DNA from 2 places in the Megamonas sp. genome. Region 1 is predicted to be linked to the other one. Evidence: riboswitches for the same ligand, from Rfam matches in the RefSeq annotation. Region 1 holds a riboswitch; the other holds the start of a gene.
What was found. Region 1 has a riboswitch for ZMP and ZTP ahead of AC5LAX_RS08015 (L-lactate MFS transporter). Riboswitches for the same ligand answer to the same signal wherever they lie in the genome.
Positions count from the first base shown of each region.

Region 1 (3,435 bases):
TTTTCTAAATTACATAAATCCGCACAAATCAATGATGGTGATATTATTATTTTTCTTTTCATGATATCCTCCAATTAGCAATTTTTAACAACATTATTGTTGTTTTTTCTTGTTATTTAGATAATATCATTGCTATTTCAAATTGTCAACACCATTTTAGTTGTTTTTAATTGCGATTTTTAATTTTTCTAAAAATTTTTGACAAGTTCTTTTAAGAATAATAAAATAAATATAAAATAGAGGTGAAATACATGTCAAAATTAATAACAGCTGAACGTAGAAATAAAATAGCTGAACTTATAATTTCTAATGGTAGTATAAAGGTTGGCGAACTTGCAAAAACTTTTGCTGTTTCTACAGAAACTATACGAAAAGATTTAATATACTTAGATAAACAAGGCATTATAAAAAAAAGTCACGGTGGCGCACTGTCTTCTTTAGAAGTAATCGAAAAACCATTAGAAGATAGAAATATGGAAAATTATGATGCTAAATTAGCAATTGCTAATGAAGCACTAAAATTTATTAAAGATCATTCTGTTATTTTTATTGATGCTGGTAGTACTACATTATGCTTAGCTAAATTATTATATTTAAAAAAAGGTTTAACGATTATTACAAATTCTGTAAGTGCTTTAAATGTATTATCTAATAGTGACAACATTGTCCATCTTAGTGGTGGTCAATTAAATAACACTACTATGGCACTTGAAGGTTTTGGTGCAACTAGTTTTCTTAGTAAAATAAAAGTAGATGTTGCTTTTTTAGGTTCTAGTGGATTTAAAGAACATTTTGGTCCTACTTCTATAGATTTTTCTGATGCCGAAGTAAAACGTATAATGATTAGAAATTCTAAGCAAAATTTTGTTTTAGCTGATAGCAAAAAATCTCGTTCTACTGCGATGGTAGAATATGCTACATGGAAAAATATTGATTTTTTAATTACCGATGATAACATTTCTGATAAAGAAATTGATTTTTTACAAAAAAATACAACTGTTTTAGTTGTAAAAACTAAAACATAAATGAAATTAATTTTATTCTTGACATAGATTAAATATTTGTTATAATAAAGCTATCAATTGAATAAGCACTGTGGAACTGACGGATTTTAGTGGAATTAACCACATGAACCGCATTGCTATAGAAAAGTCGACCGTCTGGGCAAAGAAAATTTTTGCCTAGATGGTCTTTTTGTTTTTAGGCATAAGTTTTCTTGTACTTTATAATTCTTTATTTTTACGAAAGGAAGATTATATAATGAAAAACAGATGGCTTATCGCATTATCCGCAATTGGTATTCATATTTGTATTGGTAGTGTTTATGCTTGGAGCGTACTCACCAAGCCAATCATGGCTCAAATGGGTTTTAGTCTTCAAGAAACTACATGGACATTTTCTATTGCAATTTTATTTTTAGGTTTATCCGCTGGTTTTTTAGGAACATTTGTTGAAAAAAATGGCCCTCGTATTAGTGGACTTACTGCCACTGCATTCTTTGGTATTGGCATGTTTGGTACAGCTTTAGCTCTTCATTTACAAAGTCTTATTTTACTTTACATCTGCTACGGTGTAATCGGTGGTATTGGTCTTGGTATTGGATATATCACTCCTGTTTCCACTCTTGTAAAATATTTCCCTAAAAGACGTGGATTTGCTACAGGTCTTGCTATCATGGGATTTGGTTTTGCAAGTTTAATTGCTGGCCCTATCATGCAAATTCTCGTTAGCAATTTTGGCTTAGTAACTAACTTCATCATTTTAGGCTGTGCTTATATATTAATCATGGGAGCTTCTTCTTTATATCTCGCTCCTCCACCAAAAGAATTCGTAGAAAAATATTTACCTACAACTGTTAAGACTTCTAATTCTATGGTTGAAATAAAACAATATAGCGTAGCTGAAGCTACTCGCGATTGGAAATTCTATGCACTTTGGTGGATATTCTTCACTAATATTACTTGTGGTATTGGTCTTTTAGCCGTAGCTTCTCCTATGGCTCAAGAAGTAGTTCATATGAGCCCAATTGCTGCTGCTTCTATGGTTGGCGTTATTGGACTTATCAATGGTTTTGGTCGTATCGCTTGGTCTAGCGTTTCCGATTATATTGGTCGTAGAAATACTTATATTTTATTTTTCTTAATTGAAATTTTTGCTTTCTATGCACTCGCTAATACAACTGAATCCTTTTTCTTCCAATTATTAGTTTTAATCATTGTTTCTTGCTATGGTGGTGGCTTCTCTTGTATGCCAGCTTATTTAAGCGATTTATTTGGCACAAAACAATTAAGCGCTATTCATGGCAGAATTCTCACAGCTTGGGGCATGGCTGGTATTGCAGGACCACTTTTATTATCCTTTATTCGTGAAACAACTCAAAGTTATGCACTTTGCCTCTATGTATTCGCATTTTTATTTATTATCAGCTTCATCATAGCTATAATATTAAAAATAAAAACAACTAAAAAAGAAAAACTCATTTCAAGCAAAACTATTGCTTAAGAAAAAAACTCACTCTAAATAAAGCCTAGTAGTTAAAATTAAACTAACTACTAGGCTTTATTTATGTGCTAAAATAATATTAACTATCAATATAGTTAAATTTTATTAATAAAAAATATATGTTTTTTATAGAAAGGTTAATTTATTATGTCTGAGCTCTTCCATGAATTTTTATCTACCAATTTTACAATAACACAAGAAATAAAAAAATCATCAAAGAGTAAAATTGTTTTAGCTATTAATAAATTAACAAATCAACCTTGTATCATAAAATATCTTCATCACACTACAAGTCCTTATAACGAATTAAAAAAACTCTCACATAGTTGTTTTCCTGAAATATATTATCTATATCAAGATGAAAACATCACTATTATTGTTGAAGAATACATCAATGGACGCACACTTTTTAATATTTTAGAACAACAAGAACAACTTTCTGATGATATTATCAAGAAAATAATCATTCAATTATGCGAAGGATTAAAAATTTTACATGAACATAATATTTTACATCGCGACATAAAACCTTCTAATATAATGCTCACTAAAGATAATATCGTTAAATTAATCGACTTTGATACAGCTCGTCTAATCAATCCTGATAAAACGTATGACACAGAATATCTTGGTACACGTGGATATGCTCCCCCTGAACAATACGGTTTTGCTCAAACAGATATTCGCAGTGATATCTATGCTTTAGGCATAACTTTACAAAAACTTCAACCTAAAAATAAAAAGCTTCAAAAAATCATCAAAAAAGCGATTAAATTCGATCCTGACAGACGTTACCAATCTGTAAATGAAATTTTGCAAGAATTTGTCCCTATGGCAACATGGAAAAAATTCTTAATCACTTTAAGTGTTATCCTGCTTACATTAATTTTAATCATCATCTCTTATAGCTATTATTTAAATAAAACTTCTGAG
Region 1 is NZ_CFQVBI010000056.1:21,532-24,966, reverse strand. It holds gene AC5LAX_RS08025 (ribulose-phosphate 3-epimerase) at 1-62, opposite strand, end outside; gene AC5LAX_RS08020 (DeoR/GlpR family DNA-binding transcription regulator) at 252-1,025, shown strand; ZMP/ZTP riboswitch at 1,088-1,173, shown strand; gene AC5LAX_RS08015 (L-lactate MFS transporter) at 1,261-2,502, shown strand; gene AC5LAX_RS08010 (serine/threonine-protein kinase) at 2,650-3,435, shown strand, end outside.

Region 2 (3,435 bases), on a different contig from region 1:
GATAAAATCTTTTCTTTACTATGTTCCTTATATCACATTAGCAGTTATGACTTTTCCTGCAATTATACAGGTAACACAAACACCACTTTCTGGAGCTATTGCTCTTGTCATTGGTATTGTACTTTCTTGGTTTGGTGCTAATTTATTCCAAGTAGCCTCATCTTGTTGTTTATCTGTATTCGTTGTAGAACTTTTACTTTTATAAATAAAAATTCCTAGATAATATATTATCTAGGAATTTTTTTATTATAGAGAAATTACTTCTGCTAAATGTCTTAAATCTTCTGGGTATTCTTTTTTATTAGTGATTGCATCACGTAAATCAATGCAAACAATATTTCCACGTTGCATACCGAAAACAATATTATGAAGTCCAGAAACAGCTGCAAGTGTTGCTTGTTCACCTAATACACTTGCAAATACACGGTCATTAGCTGTTGGTGAACCACCACGTTGAACTAAACCTAAAACAGTCAAACGTGTGGAAATTCCTGTTCTAGCTTCTAATTCTTTTACTAACTCTTGCATATTGCCAGTACCTTCAGAAGCTAAAATTACTAAATAAGATTTACCACCATCATGTAATTTTTGTACTTTATTGATGATTTTTTCCTTATCAAATTCTTCTTCTGGTACTATAACCATATTTCCGCCACCAGCAACGGCTGAATATGTAGCAAGCCAACCGCATTTATTGCCCATTACTTCAATAATAAATGTACGACGATGTGCTTTTGCAGTATCACGAATTTCGTTGATTGCCTGTAAAATAGTATTTACAGCAGTATCTGTACCAATAGCATAATCTGTTCCCCAAATATCATTTTCAATAGTAGCTGGAATACCAATTACAGAAAATCCTGTTTCACGTTCAAATTCTTCTGCTCCGCGTAAACTACCATCACCACCAATGACAATCAAAGCATCAATATTATGTTTTTTTAGATTTTCATAAGCTAATTGACGACCTTCTTTTGTACGGAAACGCTTACAAAAACTTGTACCTAAGAAAGTACCGCCACGCTGAATAATATCGGCTACAGATATAGAAGTTAATTCTTCCATATTATCATCAACTAAGCCTCTATATCCATCATAAACGCCCCATATACGCACGTTATTATTAATCGCAGTTCTCACTACAGCTCTAATAGCCGCATTCATTCCTGGTGCATCTGTACCACTTGTCAATACAGCAATATTTTCTACTGACATAAAAAAACCTCCTCAAAATTTAAAAGCATTTATATATTTTATTCGCTAAATAATAACTAATATCCTTGTAAAAATCCCTAAAAAAACAAAATCTCCAAATATTATTGCTTAGCTTGACAACTCATACTTTAAAATGATAAATTTTAGTTAACAATCTGTGTAACTGACGGAAGTGGAATTAACCACATGAAGCACAGATTTATATAGCCGACCGTCTGGGCAACAAAATCTAATAGTATTATATTTATTTTACAGGAGGAATATCGTAAATGAATTCTATGGAATTAAAATACGGATGTAACCCTAATCAAAAACCTGCTCGCGTTTTTATGAAAGATGGACAAGATTTACCATTCACAGTTTTAAATGGACGTCCAGGTTATATTAATCTTTTAGATGCCTTTAACAGTTGGCAATTAGTTCGTGAATTAAGAGAAGCTACAGGTCTTCCAGCTGCTGCATCTTTTAAACATGTAAGCCCTGCTGGTGCAGCTGTTGCTGTTCCTTTATCTGAAACATTGAAAAAAATGTATTTCGTTGAAGGTATTGAACTCACACCTATGGCTACAGCATATATTCGCGCTCGTGGTGCTGACCGCATGTCTTCTTATGGAGATTTTGCTGCACTTTCCGATGAATGTGATGCTGCTACAGCTCGTTTCTTAGCTCGTGAAGTATCCGATGGTGTTATTGCTCCATCTTACAGTGCTGAAGCTTTAGAAATCTTAAAAACAAAACGTAAAGGTAACTATCTTGTAATTCAGATGAACCCTGATTACAAAGCACCTGAACTTGAAACAAAAGAAGTTTTTGGCGTTACTTTTGAACAAAAACGCAATGATATTAAAATCACTGAAGAATTATTCAATAACATTCCTACAAAAAATAAAAATATCACAGATGAAGCAAAACGTGATTTACTTATCGCTTTAATCACATTAAAATACACTCAATCCAATTCCGTATGCTATGCTAAAGATGGACAAGCTATCGGTATCGGTGCTGGTCAGCAATCTCGTGTACATTGTACTCGTCTTGCTGGTAATAAAGCAGATATCTGGCATTTACGTCAAGCACCTCAAGTATTAAACTTACCATTCAAACCAGATGTTCGCCGTCCAGACCGCGATAATGCAATTGATGTATATATCTCTGATGAATATATGGATTTACTCGGTGGCGACGATTGGAAACGCGTATTCACTGAAAAACCACCAGTATTCACTAAAGAAGAAAAAGATGCTTGGCTCGCTCAAGTAAAAGGCGTAGCTCTTGGCTCTGATGCATTCTTCCCATTTGGCGATAATATTGAACGTGCTCATAAATCTGGTGTAGAATTTGTCGCTCAAAGCGGTGGTTCTATCCGTGATGATAATGTTATTGAAACTTGTGATAAATACAATATGGCAATGGCATTCGTTGGAATTCGTTTATTCCATCATTAATTTCTATAAATAGAATTATAATGAATATTAATCTTTTTTATTCAATATGTATTTTAATTTTAATAAGTATTTTTTGTATATTTTTTCTTAAATTATATAAAAAAACAAACTCATTAAAAATATATTTGATTTTACTTACACTTATTAGTCTAAATTTATATTATTCTAGTCATTCACCAATTACACCTTATCCAGATACATTACCAATAAAAGAAACTATTCACATGACTGATAAAGAAATTGTTTATACTATTGTTAAACAAGAACTATCTTATCATAAAAATAAAAGTCTTTTTGCTAATGGTAAAATCTTTGATTATAAAGATATCTCTGTATATAGTGTACCTAATGAACCAACTATATATTCCGTAGTATTTTCTATTCAGTCAGGTGATGACGATTTTTGGTTGCCTGGTAATGGGACTAAACAAGAAAATAATTGGATTATTAATAAATCAAATTATATGCAACTTATTAAAGAAAAAGATTATTATCGTCTTATTTCTATAGGGACAGGATTATAAAAATGGCACTAACATAGTTAGTGCCATTTTTTTATTTATAATACTTATCTTTATATAAATCTACATTCATTTTATACATATCTGCACGATAAGATGCCAATGAATATTCAAATGGAATATCATTTTGATTATATGCAACCGTTGTTATATATAATAATGGAGCATTTTCCATAATACCCAATAAATCAGATAAATAAGGGTCAGCAACTGTTGCATGAATTTGACGATTAATATGAGCAATCTCTATATTA
Region 2 is NZ_CFQVBI010000081.1:7,517-10,951, forward strand. It holds gene AC5LAX_RS12185 (AzlD domain-containing protein) at 1-205, shown strand, start outside; gene pfkA (6-phosphofructokinase) at 247-1,215, opposite strand; ZMP/ZTP riboswitch at 1,365-1,443, shown strand; gene AC5LAX_RS12195 (phosphoribosylaminoimidazolecarboxamide formyltransferase) at 1,485-2,660, shown strand; gene AC5LAX_RS12200 (hypothetical protein) at 2,786-3,184, shown strand; gene AC5LAX_RS12205 (GntR family transcriptional regulator) at 3,216-3,435, opposite strand, start outside.
Region 2: it holds a riboswitch for ZMP and ZTP, as region 1 does, so the genes downstream of both, AC5LAX_RS12195 (phosphoribosylaminoimidazolecarboxamide formyltransferase) here and AC5LAX_RS08015 (L-lactate MFS transporter) in region 1, are expected to answer to the same signal.